2 regions of the Streptomyces sp. NPDC020884 genome follow, and region 1 is predicted to be linked to the other one. Evidence: riboswitches for the same ligand, from Rfam matches in the RefSeq annotation. Region 1 holds a riboswitch; the other holds the start of a gene.
The links. Region 1 has a riboswitch for cyclic di-AMP ahead of ACH4UK_RS32295 (transglycosylase SLT domain-containing protein). Riboswitches for the same ligand answer to the same signal wherever they lie in the genome.
Positions count from the first base shown of each region.

Region 2: another riboswitch for cyclic di-AMP. It lies ahead of ACH4UK_RS11705 (NlpC/P60 family protein); the one in region 1 lies ahead of ACH4UK_RS32295 (transglycosylase SLT domain-containing protein).

Region 1 is NZ_JBIRRY010000012.1:115,152-122,539, forward strand. Features, by position in the region: gene ACH4UK_RS32285 (carboxymuconolactone decarboxylase family protein) at 1-318, shown strand, start outside; gene ACH4UK_RS32290 (GMC oxidoreductase) at 373-2,016, opposite strand; gene ACH4UK_RS32295 (transglycosylase SLT domain-containing protein) at 2,162-3,016, opposite strand; cyclic di-AMP (ydaO/yuaA leader) riboswitch at 3,021-3,208, opposite strand; gene ACH4UK_RS32300 (FAD-dependent oxidoreductase) at 3,660-5,051, shown strand; gene ACH4UK_RS32305 (SpoIIE family protein phosphatase) at 5,067-7,388, opposite strand, start outside.
Region 2 is NZ_JBIRRY010000003.1:186,680-194,067, forward strand. Features, by position in the region: gene pcrA (DNA helicase PcrA) at 1-1,360, opposite strand, end outside; cyclic di-AMP (ydaO/yuaA leader) riboswitch at 1,651-1,817, shown strand; gene ACH4UK_RS11705 (NlpC/P60 family protein) at 1,825-3,012, shown strand; gene ACH4UK_RS11710 (hypothetical protein) at 3,068-3,421, opposite strand; gene ACH4UK_RS11715 (NlpC/P60 family protein) at 3,667-4,728, shown strand; gene ACH4UK_RS11720 (response regulator transcription factor) at 4,744-5,439, opposite strand; gene ACH4UK_RS11725 (PspC domain-containing protein) at 5,436-6,722, opposite strand; gene ACH4UK_RS11730 (PspC domain-containing protein) at 6,941-7,388, shown strand, end outside.

The DNA of each region.
Region 1 (7,388 bases):
CTGGACTGGCGGACCGAGCGGGACGGGGCGAAGGTCGAGGAGGCGTTCGCCGCGGCGGTGATCCAGTGGCGTACGACCGATGCCTTCGACGAGCGGACCCGGCTGGCGGCGGAGTACGCCGAGCGGTACACGCTCGACCATCACGGTCTCGACGATGCCTTCTGGAAGCGGATGACCGCGCACTACAGCCAGGCGGAGATCGTGGAGCTGACGATGAGCATCGGCTCGTGGCTGGCGTTCGGGCGGCTCAACCATGTGCTGGGGATCGACGCGGTGTGCGTTCTGCCGGGTCACCGGGAAAGGGTCGAACACCCCTGACGGAGTCCGGGGCCGCCGGGTTGGCACTCCCGGCCCCGGGCTCTCCGTGGTCACCTACAGATCGGTCGCGATGATCCGCTCGATGTTGCGCTCGGCGAGCGCGGTGATGGTGACGAACGGGTTGACGCTGGTGTTGCCGGGGATCAGGGCGCCGTCGATGACGTACAGGCCCGGGTAGCCGTGCAGCCGGCCGTAGTTGTCGGTGGCCTTGTCCAGGACCGCGCCGCCCAGCGGGTGGTAGGTGAGGTGGTCGCCCCAGATCTTGTAGACGCCGAAGAGGTCCGTGCGGTAGATCGTGCCCTCCTTCTGGTTGATCTTGTCGAAGATGGTCTTCGCGGCGTCGATGGACGGCTGCTTCCACGCCGTCTGCCAGTTCAGCTCCGCCTTGCCCGCCGCCGCGTTCCAGGTGAACTGGGCGCGGTTGGGGTTCTTGGTGATCGACAGGTAGAACGAGGCCCAGGTCTCGATCCCGGTGGGCAGCGGAGCGACTTCGGCGAACGCTCCGCCGGCGTCCCAGTTGTCGATGCCGCCGGTGGGGATGGAGGACTGCACCTGCCCCGTCGGGTCCCAGAGGTGGTTGGCGCGGCCGCACATGACGTTGCCGTTGTCGCCCCAGCCCTTGCCGATCTCGTTGTTGAGGAGCGGCAGCGCACCGGTGGCCTTGAGGCCGACGAGCAGCTTGCTGGTGCCCACGCTGCCCGCGGCGAAGAACACCTTGTCCGCGGTGACGGTCTTGGTGACGGTGGTCTGGCCGCTGGTGTCGAGCTGGTCGATGAGCACCGTGTAGCCGCCGCCCGGGGCGGGGGTGACGGTGGTGACCTTGTGGAGCGGGGTGATGGTGACCCGGCCGGTGGCCTTGATCCGGTCGATGTAGGTCTTCTGGAGCGACTTCTTGCCGTAGTTGTTGCCGTAGAGGATCTCGGCGTCCAGGGCTGACTTGGGGACGGTTCCGGCCGCCTCCTGCTTCATGTAGTCCCAGTCGTAGACCGCGGGCACGAAGAGGAACGGGAAGCCGGAGCGCTGGGCGTGTTTTCGGCCGACCCGGGCGTACTGGTAACAGTCGACGGTGTCGAACCACGCGGGATCGATGGTGGTGACGCCCAGCCCGCTGTTGGCGCGCGGGTAGTAGGTGCTGTACATCTCCTCGGCGTTCACCGTCGGGAGGATGGCGCCGAAGTTCTCCCGGCGCGGGGTGACGGCCATGCCGCCGTTGACCAGGGACCCGCCGCCGACGCCGCGGCCCTGGTAGACCGTGATGCCGGAGAACTCCTCCGCGTCCAGGATGCCGGTGTAGCGGTTGACGTTCTTGTCGATGGGGAAGCCGAGGAAGTTGCTCAGCGGCTGCTTGGTGCGGGTCCGCAGCCAGAACGAGCGGTCGTCCGGTCTGGTGGTGTTGGCGAAGATCTTGCCGTCCGCGCCCGGGGTGTCCCAGGCCATGCCCATCTCGATCATGTGGACGTCCGTGCCGGCCTGGGCGAGCCGGAGGGCGGCCACGGAGCCGCCGTATCCGGTGCCGATGACCAGGACCGGCACATGGGCGCCGGAGCCGATCGGCGCCGCTGCCGTGCGGACGCTCGCCCATGACGGCGCGGCGGGTCCGGCAAGCGCCGCGGCCCCCAGAAGAGAACCTGTTCCTGTGATGAACCTTCGACGCGAGACACCCTTGGCCTCGCCATCCTGCGTGGTAGCGTCACTCATGTGACATCCCTCACTCTCGACAGAGTGCAACAGGTTCTACTGTCGATCGCGTGGTAAGTCACTAGAAACTTGGGGGTAACTTCCCGTACAGGCCTGAGGGGCCCCGGACCGTGGTCCGGGGCCCCTCAGGCCTGTACGGGAAGGCTCAGTACGCGCCGAAGACGTTGTCGATCGAGCCGTACCGGTCCGCGGCGTAGTTGCACGCGGCCGTGATGTTGGCGACCGGGTCGTAGCTGTCGGTCGAGGTGCCGGGCACGTGGTAGGCCTGGAAGGTCGGGTCGATGACCTGGAGCAGCCCCTTGGACGGGGTGCCCTTGACCGCGTTGGAGTCCCAGTTGTTGATCGCGGCCGGATTGCCGGAGGACTCGCGGATGATGTTGCGGTGGATGCCCTCGTAGGTGCCGGGGATGCCCTGCTCGGCCATGACGGCGAGCGACTCCTTGATCCAGCCGTCGAGGTCGTTCGTGTAGGTGACGGCGCTCTTCTCGGCGGCCGGAGCGGCCTGTGCCACGGGGGCGGCGTCGACGCGCTCCGAACGGTCGGCGCGGTCCGCCGAGGCGCCGCGTGCGGCGGACGGGGAAGCCTTGCCAGCCTTGCCAGCCTTGCCGGCCTTGGCGTCCGACGGGGCGGCGGCCTTGCTTCCGAGGGTCAGCTTGACACCCGGGTGAATAAGGTCGGGATTCCCTCCGACGATCTTCCGGTTGCCTTCGTACAGCTTCTTCCAGCCGCCGCTGACGGAATGCTCGCGGGCGATCTTGGAAAGCGTTTCGCCGGCCACCACGGAATGCTGGGCGGGTGCGGCGCGCACGGCGGAATCAGCCGATGCGGCCACCGAGGCGGGCACCACGGCCTGCGGCGCGGCGGCGGGCGCAGGGGCCGCGAAGGCGCTGGTGGCGCCGATGACCGGCAGGGCGAGAACGGCTCCGCCGGTGGTCATGGCGGCGAGGCCGCGGCTCAGCGAGGTGGACTTGGGACGGCGGTGCTTACCCTGTGCGGGCATGGGGAATTCCTCTCCGGCGCCTGCGAGGTGAGCTGTCGGGTTCAGACGGGAGATGTCTGGCCGCACGAAGATGCGACTTCACCCCAAGCCGTTCCGGTTACGGATCGGCGACTTACCTGGGTCCCCCGCTCCTGCCGTACGTGAGTGGGTTTCGGATTCCCGGACGGCGGCAGGATTCGGCGTTCCATCCGGATTGACGGTGACCGTAGGCGAGAAACGCGGAACAGAACAACCCCCGCATTCCGCTTTCCCTTTTCCACGCAAGATCGAATGGCGGAATTCCCGGATCGGGCCGTGCCGCCACGGCGTCAACTTTCTTCGCACAGAAGGGAACCGATGGATCCGCTTCTGCGTCCGCACCCTCGGACGTGACGCTCACCACTCCCTCGCGGTGATGGCCAAAACAGGCCTAGGCAAATGCCTCAACAATCCCAATAGACCCTTTATGGATGAGTGAACCAAAAGAGCCAAATCGACCATATCGGCACAAGGAAAGGGATCAATCGGTCACTCGCGACAGGGCCGGTCGACGAGCCCGCGGGACGATCGCTTACGGTGTGGGGTGGAGACTAGTAAGCCAACCCTTACCTCCGACGTACGCTGTACCTGCCCGCGTTCGCCCGCCCCGAAGGAACACCACGCCATGACACGCCCCGTCCGCGTCGCCATTGTCGGAGCCGGCCCCGCCGGTATCTACGCTGCGGACGCGCTGCTCAAATCCGAGGTCTGCCAGGACCCGGGGGTCTCCATCGACCTCTTCGAGCGCATGCCCGCGCCCTTCGGCCTGATCCGTTACGGCGTGGCCCCCGACCACCCGCGCATCAAGGGCATCGTCAAGGCCCTGCACCAGGTGCTGGACAAGCCCCAGATCCGGCTCTTCGGGAACGTCAGCTACCCCGATGACATCGGCCTGGACGACCTGCGGTCGTTCTACGACGCGGTGATCTTCTCCACCGGCGCCGAGGCCGACCGGGCGCTCGACATCCCCGGCATGCAGCTGGACGGTTCCTACGGCGCGGCCGAGTTCGTCTCCTGGTACGACGGGCACCCCGAGGTCCCGCGCACCTGGCCGCTCACCGCGGAGAAGGTCGCCGTGCTCGGCGTGGGGAACGTGGCCCTGGACGTGGCCCGCGTCCTGGCCAAGACGGCGGACGAGCTGCTGCCCACCGAGATCCCGGACAACGTGTACCAGGGCCTCAAGGCGAACAAGGCGCTGGAGGTGCATGTGTTCGGGCGGCGTGGCCCGGCGCAGGCCAAGTTCAGCCCGATGGAGCTGCGGGAGCTGGACCACTCCCCCAACATCGAGGTCATCGTCAACCCCGAGGACATCGACTACGACGAGGGCTCCATCGCCACCCGGCGCGAGAACAAGCAGGCCAACATGGTCGCGCAGACCCTGGAGAACTGGGCGATCCGGGACGTCGGCGACCGCCCGCACAAGCTGTTCCTGCACTTCTTCGAGTCCCCGGTCGAGATCCTCGGCGACGACGGCGAGGTCGTGGCGCTGCGCACCGAGCGCACCGAGCTGGACGGCACCGGCAACGTCCGGGGCACCGGCCGGTTCACCGACTGGGACGTGCAGAGCGTCTACCGGGCCGTCGGCTACTACTCGGAGGAACTGCCCAAGCTCCCCTTCGACGTGGCCTCCGGCACCGTCCCGCACGAGGCGGGCCGCGTCATCTCCGGTGACGAGCACATGGCCTCGGTCTACGTCACGGGCTGGATCAAGCGCGGCCCCATCGGTCTGATCGGGCACACGAAGGGCGACGCCAACGAGACCGTCGCCTGCGTCCTGGAGGACCGCGCCGCCGGCCGGCTGCCCGAGCCCGCCACACCCGCTCCGGAGGCCGTCGAGGCCTTCCTGCAGGACCGGGACGTGCGGTACACCACCTGGGAGGGCTGGCACAAGCTGGACGCCCACGAGCAGGCGCTCGGTGCGGCCCAGGGCCGTGAGCGGATCAAGGTCGTGGAGCGCGAGGGCATGCTGGAGGCCTCCGGCTCCTTCGTGCCGGCCGAGCGCCCCGCCGACGCCTGATCGACGAGAGGCCTTCTAGGGGGCCGGATCCGGGGCTGCCGCCGAGCGCCCCGGGTCCGGCCCCCGGAACGTGCGCCACAGGTCCGGTCCAGGATGCCGGGCCGTCGGGGGCCGCCGGACGGTCGGGGTCTCGCCCCAGCGGGCGGCCAGCAGGATCGCGATGTCGTCCGGGCGGTCGGTGGCCGCTCTGGCCTCTCCGATGACCTGGTCGGCCGTCTCGGCCAGGGGTACCGTGCCGATGCGCTCCACGGTGGCGCGCAGCCGCTCGATCCCCTCGTCGATGTCCGTGCCGGGGCGCTCGATCAGCCCGTCCGTGAACAGGGCGAGCATCGCGCCCGGTTCGAGTCGCATCTGGGTGACGGGGTAGGACGCGCGCCCGTCGATCCCGAGCACGATGCCGCCGGGCAGGTCCAGCACTTCCGTCCGGCCGTCGGGCCGCCGCAGCACGGGCTGCGGATGCCCCGCCCGTACGGCACGGGCCACCCCGGTCTCCGGGTCGAAAGCGATGTAGCAACAGCTCGCGAACTGCCCCGGGTCGAGGTCGATGAGCAGCCGGTTGGTACCGCTGATCACCTCCTGCGGATCATGGTTGCTCAGCGCGAACGCCCGTACCGCACTGCGCAGTTGCCCCATCGTCGCGGCGGCGGCGACGCCGTGGCCCTGTACGTCCCCGATGACCAGGGCGAGTTCATGGCCGGTCTCGATGACGTCATACCAGTCGCCGCCCACGTCCATGCCCTGGGTGCCGGAGAGGTAGCGCCCCAGGGTGTCCACCCCGTCGACCTCCGGCAACCGGTGCGGCAGCAGGGCGTCCTGGAGCCCGCGGGCGAGGGCCACCTCGCTGTCGTAGCGCTGGGCGCGCTGCAGGGCCTGGGCGATGAGCCCGGCCAGGGCCGTCAGGACGGTGCGCTCCTCCGGACTGAAGCCGCGGGGCCGGTCGAAGCCGAGGATGCAGGAGCCGACGGGCCGCCCGGAGGCGATCAGCGGCAGGAACGCCCGCGCCCCGACGTCCGCGTCGATCGGGATGCCCGGATAGGCCTCGGCCAGGCGCTGCATGGACTCGAAGAACAGCGGGCGGCCCGTCGTCAGGGTCTCCACCCCGGGGATGTTCACGTCGAGCCCGACCCCGTCGAAGCGGTCGAGGAAGCCCTTGGGGAATCCCGTCTCCCAGGCCAGATGGAGATGGCGCTCGTTCAGCAGGTAGATGGCGAGCTGACGGCCGCCGAACGCGGGCAGCAGCTCCTCGGTGACCACCGCGGAGACCTGACGCGCCGTGACCGCCTCGGTCAGCGCGATGGCGAGGGCCACCGGCCGGTACAGCGCGGAGGAACGGTCGGCGGTCGAGCCGATGCCCAGGCCGGGTGTCGTCACGGAACCAGGGGCGTAGGCCGGCTGGTCGGTCGCCTGAAGGACCACGCTGATCCCGTCGTGACCCGGATACAGGGACACCGACAGCCAGCGCGAGGGCGGGCGCCGGGCGAGGAAGTGGACGGGCTCGTCGGCGATGAGAGCTGCCCGGTAGTGGTCCGCGTACGCCTCGTGGCCGAACCACGGCAGGGCCTGCCACACCACATGCCCCACGAGCTCCGCACGGGGGTGGCCGAGCAGCTCCTCGGCGAGGCCGTTGGCGTACGTGATCCGCCCGAGCCGGTCCAGGGAGAGGATGCCCCGGGGGAGCCGGTCGGCGGCCTCCGGCACGACCGGTCCCGCACCGAGGTCGACCAGGAAACCGGTCAGGTGGCCGGCGGCGGCATCGCCGTCCGGGTGGGTCCAGCGGCCGGAGAGCTCCAGCAGATGGGACCGGCCGTCGGGGCCTCGCAGCCGCATCCGGCGGACGACCGGCTCGGCCGATTCCACGGTCTGCCTGGCCAGCGCCCACAGCCCGTACACGTCCTCCGGGACCAGCCGTTCGGCGAGTGCGTCGACGGTGCCCGGGAAGGCGTCGGGTGCGAAGCCGAGGATCGCGCAGAGTTCATCGTCGGCGGCGACCTGCCCGGAGTGCAGGTCCCAGTCGAAGCGGCCGACCCGCACCGGGGGCGCGGTGGCGGCGGGCAGCTGCACGGGGACCGGTTCCGTCTCCCATACGCAGGAGACACCCCGCTGTTCCAGATCGGTGAGCGCGTCACCGAGCCGGTGGCCGAGGCGGTGCAGCCGGTCGCCGTCGGCGGGAGCGACGGGCTTGCCGGGTGTGGAGGCCCGCAGGACGGCGAGCACGCCCAGGCTCCCCCGGGGCCCGGCGATCGGCACCCACAGCGAACCGAACGGGAACGGCAGCCCGGCCATCAGCTGGGGAAACCGGCGCATCGCCTCCTCCGCGTCGCCGAGCAGCACGGGCCG
Region 2 (7,388 bases), on a different contig from region 1:
TGCGCTCGTAGAAGCGCACGCCTCCGACGACCTTGTAGGGCAGGCCGACGCGGATGAAGATCTCTTCGAAGACACGGGACTGGGCGTTGGTCCGGTAGAAGACGGCGACGTCGCCGGCCTTGGCGTCGCCCGCGTCGGTGAGCCGGTCGATCTCGTCGGCGACGAACTGCGCCTCGTCGTGCTCGGTGTCGGCAACATAGCCGGTGATGCGGGCGCCGCTGCCGGCGTTGGTCCAGAGGTTCTTGGGGCGGCGGCTCTCGTTGCGCTCGATGACGGCGTTGGCGGCGGAGAGGATCGTCTGCGTGGAGCGGTAGTTCTGCTCGAGCATGATCGTCGTCGCGCTCGGGTAGTCCTCCTCGAACTGGAGGATGTTGCGGATGGTCGCGCCCCGGAAGGCGTAGATCGACTGGTCCGCGTCGCCGACCACGCACAGCTCGGCGGGGGCGTCGGCCTCTCCGGCCGGGCCGACCAGCTCCCGCACCAGGGTGTACTGCGCGTGGTTGGTGTCCTGGTACTCGTCGACCAGGACGTGGCGGAAGCGGCGGCGGTAGTGCTCGGCGACGTCCGGGAAGGCCTGCAGGAGGTGGACCGTCGTCATGATGATGTCGTCGAAGTCCAGGGCGTTGGCCTCGCGCAGGCGGGCCTGGTAGAGCGCGTACGCCTGGGCGAGGGTCTTCTCGAAACCATCCGTCGCCTGTCCGGCGAAGGTCTCCTCGTCGATGAGCTCGTTCTTGAGGTTGGAGACCTTGGCGGTGAAGGACTTCGGCGGGTAGCGCTTGGGGTCCAGGTCGAGGTCGCGGCAGACCAGGGCCATCAGGCGCTTGGAGTCGGCGGCGTCGTAGATCGAGAACGACGAGGTGAATCCGAGCTTCTTGGACTCGCGGCGCAGGATGCGGACGCACGCGCTGTGGAAGGTCATGACCCACATGGCGTGGGCGCGCGGGCCGACGAGCTGCTCGACGCGCTCCTTCATCTCGCCCGCGGCCTTGTTGGTGAAGGTGATCGCGAGGATCTGCCCGGGGTGCGTCCCGCGCTCGGCCAGCAGGTGGGCGATGCGGTGGGTGAGCACCCGGGTCTTGCCGGAGCCGGCCCCGGCGACGATGAGCAGCGGGGACCCGGCGTGCACCACGGCGGCGCGCTGCTCGGTGTTGAGCCCGTCGAGCAGCGCGGCGGCGTCGATCACCGGGCGCGGGTGGCCGTCCCGGTAGTACCCCTCCCGGGGCGGCGGGGGCGCGTCGTAGACGCTTTCGAAGAGTCCCTCCGGCACCGCTTCGGGCGCGTGGTCCTCGGGGGGCGGCGGGGGGCCGTCCTCCGCGGGCTGGAGGCCGGTCAGGAAACTGTCGTCAAAGAGGCTGCTCATCGCCTCCCGAGTTTAGGGGGCCGCACTGACAACCTTCCGCCGAAGCCCGAAAGCGGTCGCCCGCCGCCCTCCGGTCCGGCCGCCGACACGCCCGGACCGGGTACACACGGAGAACGGACGTCCACGTTCCGTGAAGGAGGGGCCGGTCGGAGGGGGTGCCGGGCCCCCGATCCGGAAAGGTCACGAAAATGTATCGGGCATATCGCTCATCGTCCTTCCCAGCGGCGGGGCCGGTTGGCTAGCGTGCTCGGTCAGGTGGCCCGTACCTCCCTGGGGCGAACCACGCCCGACGGACACCTCTGCCGAATCCGTCCTGCCGCCCTGGCCGTTCGGAACCGGGGACCCACACGCAGAACCGGGGTGAATCGGTCCGTGCCCTCGCATCCGGACCGTAGGACAGCCTTCCGTTCCGTCCGAACCCGACAGCTAACCCGGTAGGCGGTCCACGGAAGGAGATGCCGGTCTTGGCATCGCATCGCAAGCCGCGCACGAAGGTGCGCACCACCACCCCCGCCGTCGGGCTGACGACGGCCGCGCTGGCCTCCGTGACGCTGCTCTCCACGCAGAGCGCCACGGCCGCGCCCGCGGAGCCGAAGCCCGCCATCGAGGAAGTGCAGAAGAAGGTCGACGCCCTGTACCGGCAGGCGGGCAGCGCGACCCAGGAGTACAACCGGGCCAAGGCCGCCTCCGCGTCCCAGCAGACGAAGGTCGACACGCTGCTCTCCGACGTGGCGAAGCGGACGGAGAAGATCAACGAGGCGCGCCGCGCGCTGGGCTCGTACGCGGCGGCCCAGTACCGCAGCGGCGGCATCGCCCCCACGGCGACCTTCTTCCTGGCGGACGACCCGCAGGGGTACTTCGACCAGAGCCGGCTGATGGACCGGGCGACGGAGCGGCAGCAGAAGGCCGTCACCGCGTTCCGTTCGCAGCAGGCCTCGGCGGCGAAGAAGCGCGCGGAGGCGGTGAAGAGCCTGGAGACCCTCACCGAGACGCAGTCCACGCTCGCCTCGAGCAAGAAGGACGTGCAGACCAAGCTCACCGAGGCCCGCGGCCTGCTGTCGCGGCTGACCGCCGAGGAGAAGGCGCGGCTGGCGGAGCTGGAGCGCAAGAAGGAGGCCGAGGCGAAGGAGAAGGCGGCGAAGCTGGCCGCCCGGCAGGCCGCCGAGGCGAAGGAGCGGGCCGCGGCCGAGAAGAAGGCCCGCGAGGAGGCCGCGAAGGAGTCCGGCGGCGGTTCGGGCACGGGCTCCGGTTCCGGTACGGGCACGGGATCGGGCTCCGGCACCGGTGCGGGCGGCAGCTACGCCGCCAAGGCGCAGAAGGTGCTGGACTTCGCCCGCTCCCAGATCGGGAAGCCGTATGTGTGGGGCGCCTCGGGCCCGGCCTCGTACGACTGCTCGGGACTGACGCAGGCGGCGTGGCGGGAGGCGGGCGTGGACCTGCCGCGGACGACCTGGGACCAGGTGAAGGTCGGCACCCGGGTCGCCACGGCGGATCTCCAGCCGGGCGACCTGGTCTTCTTCTACGACGACATCAGCCATGTCGGCATCTACAAGGGCGACGGGATGATGATCCACGCCCCGAAGCCGGGTGCGAACGTGCGCGAGGAGTCGATCTACTACATGCCGATCTACGGGAGCGTGCGGCCGGCGTAGTACGCGTCCGGGGGCGGGGGCGGCCCGCGGCGGCCGCCCCCGCCCCCGGAGGGCCTCAGGTCCAGACCGTGGCGATGAAGATGTTGGCGACCGTCAGTCCGCCGACCGCCGCGAACGCGCCCTTGTCGACCTTCTCCTCGTCCCGCTTGACGTACACCAGGGCGAGGATCACGACCAGCACCGCCAGCTTGATGCCGATCTTGACGTTGTTCACGGCCTGGTCGTCGGCCTGGTTGAGGCCGACGAGGGCGATGCCGGTGACGAGCATGGTCAGCGCGCCGTGGAGCATGGCCGGACCGAAGCGGGCGGTGCCCTCTCCCATGGCCTTCATCTGCGTCAGGAAGCCGCCCAGCAGGGAGGCGATGCCGATGATGTGCAGGGCGACGAAGACATTGATGAGTACGTCCATGGTTCCGGAGCCTAGCCATGGCCAGGGTTTCACCATGCAGTGAGGTAAGCCTTCCTTGCGCGCTTTCCTCGACCCTGAGCGAATGGCCCCGTAATGAGGCCTTATTTCCGATCAGTTGCGGCTGGCGAAACGTCACATCAGGGCAATAGCTTTCATGGTGACCCTTTTCCCCGCGCCAGGATTAGCGTCCCTCCCGGACCCCCGGTATCCCCCGGCGGGCAGCCGACAGGAAGGACGCCACCCCCGTGGCAGCGCACCGGAAACCCAAGCAGCACCCGCTCACCGGCCCTGCTGCCCGCACCGCGGCCACCCTGGCGCTCGCCGGGGCGGCCACCGCCGGCTCGGTCACCGGGGCGGGCGCGGCCCCCGCCGAACCGGCCCCCACCGCCGCCCAGGTCCGGGCGAAGATCGACCGGCTGTACCACGACGCCGAGGTCGCCACGGAGCAGTACAACGGGGCGAAGGAGAAGGCGGCCACCGCCACCAGAACCGTCGAGTCCCTGACCGACGAGGCCGCCCGCCGCACCGACCGGCTCAACACCGCCCGGCACGCCCTGGGTTCGCTGGCCACCGCGCAGTACCGCAGCGGCACCCTCGACCCGGCCCTGCAACTGGCGCTCTCCTCCGACCCCGACGCCTATCTGCAACGCGCGTCCTACCTCGACCGGGCGGGCGACCGTCAGAGCGGCCTGCTGCACGGCATCCGGCGGCAGGTCTCCCAGATCACCCGCGTCAAGGCCCGCGCCGACCGGGAGACCGAACGCCTCGCGGCCCGCCGCGCCGAACTGCGCGAACACCGCACCGCGATCCGCGCCAAGCTGGCCGGCGCCCGCAAGCTGCTGGACACCCTGACCGCCGACGAACGCGCCGCCTACGAGCGCTCCGCCGACGCCCGGCACGGCGGCGGCCCCGCCCACGCCGACCGCTCCACCGCCCGCGCCTCGGTCGCCGCCTCCGGCTCCCGCGCCGCGCAGGCCATCGCCTTCGCCCACGGCGCGATCGGCAAGCCGTACGTCTGGGGCGCGACGGGCCCCAACGCCTTCGACTGCTCGGGCCTGACCCAGGCGGCCTGGAAGGCGGCGGGCGTCGGCCTGCCCCGCACCACCTACACCCAGATCAACGCCGGACAGCGCGTCTCCCGCTCCGAGCTGGCCCCCGGCGACCTGGTGTTCTTCTACTCCGGGATCAGCCACGTCGGCCTCTACATCGGCGGCGGCCAGATGATCCACGCCCCCCGCCCGGGAGCGCCGGTCCGCGTCGCGCCCATCGACCAGATGCCGTTCGCGGGCGCGACGCGGGTGGCGTAGCAGCGGGCTTCGGGCTCAGACCAGCCGTCGCGCCGTCGCCCACCGGGTCAGCTCGTGCCGGTTGGAGAGCTGGAGCTTCCTGAGCACCGCCGAGACGTGCGACTCGACCGTCTTCACCGAGATGAACAGCTGCTTGGCGATCTCCTTGTACGCGTACCCGCGCGCGATCAGCCGCAGCACCTCGCGCTCGCGCTGGGTGAGCCGGTCCAGGTCCTCGTCGACCGGCGGGGCGTCCGTGGAGGCGAAGGCGTCCAGGACGAAGCCGGCCAGGCGGGGCGAGAAGACGGCGTCGCCCTCCTGGACCCGGAAGACCGAGTCGACCAGATCGGTGCCGGTGATCGTCTTGGTGACGTAGCCGCGCGCCCCGCCCCGGATGACGCCGATGACGTCCTCCGCGGCGTCCGAGACGGACAGCGCGAGGAAGCGGACCGGGTTCTCGGCCGTGCCCATCATCGGGGCGCAGCGGCGGAGCACCTCGACGCCGCCGCCGCCCGGGAGGTGGACGTCGAGGAGGACGACCTCGGGGCGGGTCGCCGTGATGACGGTGACCGCCTGGTCGACGTCGGCGGCCTCGCCGACCACCTCGACGCCGGTCTCCTCGGTGCGGCCGATCTCGGCCTGCACCCCGGTGCGGAACATCCGGTGGTCGTCGACGAGCACGACCCGTACCCGTCGCTCCGGGCCCCCGGTGGCTTCGGTGTTCTCGGTCATTCGCTCGCCCTCTCCATCTCCAGCTCGACCTCGGTGCCCCCGCCGGGCACCGAACGCAGCCGGGCGCTGCCGCCGTTGCGCTGCATCCGGCCGATGATTGATTCTCGTACGCCCATCCGGTCCCCGGGAACCTCGTCCAGGTCGAACCCCGGACCCCGGTCCCGTACGGACACGAAGACCGTGCGGCCCTCGACCTCCGCGAAGACCTGGACCGCCCCGCCCTCGCCACCGTACTTGGCGGCGTTGACCATCGCCTCGCGCGCGGCCTGCATCTGGGCGGCCAGCCCCTCGTCGAGGGGGCAGTCGCCGACCACGACGACCTCCAGGGGCACTCCGTGCTTGTCCTCGACCTCGGCGGCGGCCCGTTTGACCGCCTCGGCCAGATTCTCCGGCTCGTCGTCCTCGTCCTTGCCGGTGCCCTCGGGGTTGTAGAGCCAGTTGCGCAACTCGCGTTCCTGGGCGCGGGCCAGGCGTCTGACCTCGCCGCCGTCGTCCGCGTTGCGCTGGATCAGGGTGAGGGTGTGCAGCACGGAGTCGTGGACGTGGGCGGCGACCTCGGCCCGCTCCTGGGCGCGGATGCGCATCAGCCGCTCCTCGGAGAGGTCCTGGGTCATCCGCACCAGGTAGGGGCCGGCGAGCAGGGCGATGCCGGTGAGGACGGCGATGGCCGCGGTGAGGACGTTGCCGAGCTGGGCGGCCGAGCCGCGTACGACCATGAACACGGCGAGACCGAGGCCGACGAGGGCCACTCCGGCGAGGCCCCGGGCCAGGTGCAGCAGTTTGCGGTTGCGGCCGGTCTCCATCCAGCGGGCGCGGCGGGCGTTGTCCGCCTGCCGCCAGACCAGGACGGAGCCCGCGCCGATCAGGAGCGTGGGCCAGATGTAGCGGTCGGCCTCGCTGCCCATGTCGACGTTGACGACGAAGGCGACCGCCCCGACGAGCAGCGCCACCAGCGCGAAGACCTGGCCCCTGTCCGGTTTGCGGAGCTTGCGGCGGCCGTCCACCGACGTCTCGAAGACCGAGCGCGGGGCCTCGACGCCGCCGACGCCGAGCGGGACGACGATCCAGAACACCGCGTAGAGCACCGCGCCGAGGCCGTCGGTGAAGAACAGCCCGAGGAAGAGGAACCGCACCCAGGCCACGGGCAGCCCGAGGTGTCCGGCGAGCCCGCGCGCGACGCCGCCGAGCAGCCGGCCGTCGGCGCTGCGGTAGAGCTTGCGCAGCGGCGGCTCCTCCGGATCGGCGGCGAGGGAGCTGGCGGCTCGGGTGGTGGCGGCTGGCATACCCCGATCGTCACACGCGCGGGCGCGGGGCGGCATCAGGGTCGGCCCCCGAGGAGACCCTGATTACCCGCTCCGGGCGGACGGACCCCGGCGCGCGGCCGGTCCGGGTGTCCGGTCTCCCGGTGTCCGGCCCTTCAGGGGCGTACGCGGTCAATATCAGGGACCGGCCAGGGTCGGCGCGGGTCCCGGCGGGCGGTCCGGCCCGTCACCATGGAGGCATGACCGCTCCCTCGGACGCCGCTCCCGGCGTCGCACCCCCCGAAGCGCCGAAACCGCAGCTGCGGCGCACCCCGCGGCAGAAGGTCGTCGCCGGGGTGTGCGGCGGTCTCGGCCGGTACTGCGACGTGGACCCGGTGATCTTCCGGATCGTGCTCGGGGTGCTGTCGGCGACCGGAGGCATCGGTCTGATCTTCTACGGCTTCGCCTGGCTGCTGCTGCCCGCGGACGGCGAGGACGAGAACGAGGCCCGCAAGCTGCTGTCGGGGCGGGTCGACGGGGCGTCCCTGGTGGCGCTGCTCCTGGCGCTGATCGGCTGCGGGCTGTTCCTGTCGATGCTGCACAACCGGGGCATGCTGGCGTTCGCCGCCCTGCTGACGCTGGCCGTCGTCGGCTTCTCCGTGTGGACGCAGTCCCGGCGGGGGACGGCCCCGGAGGACCCGGCGGCCC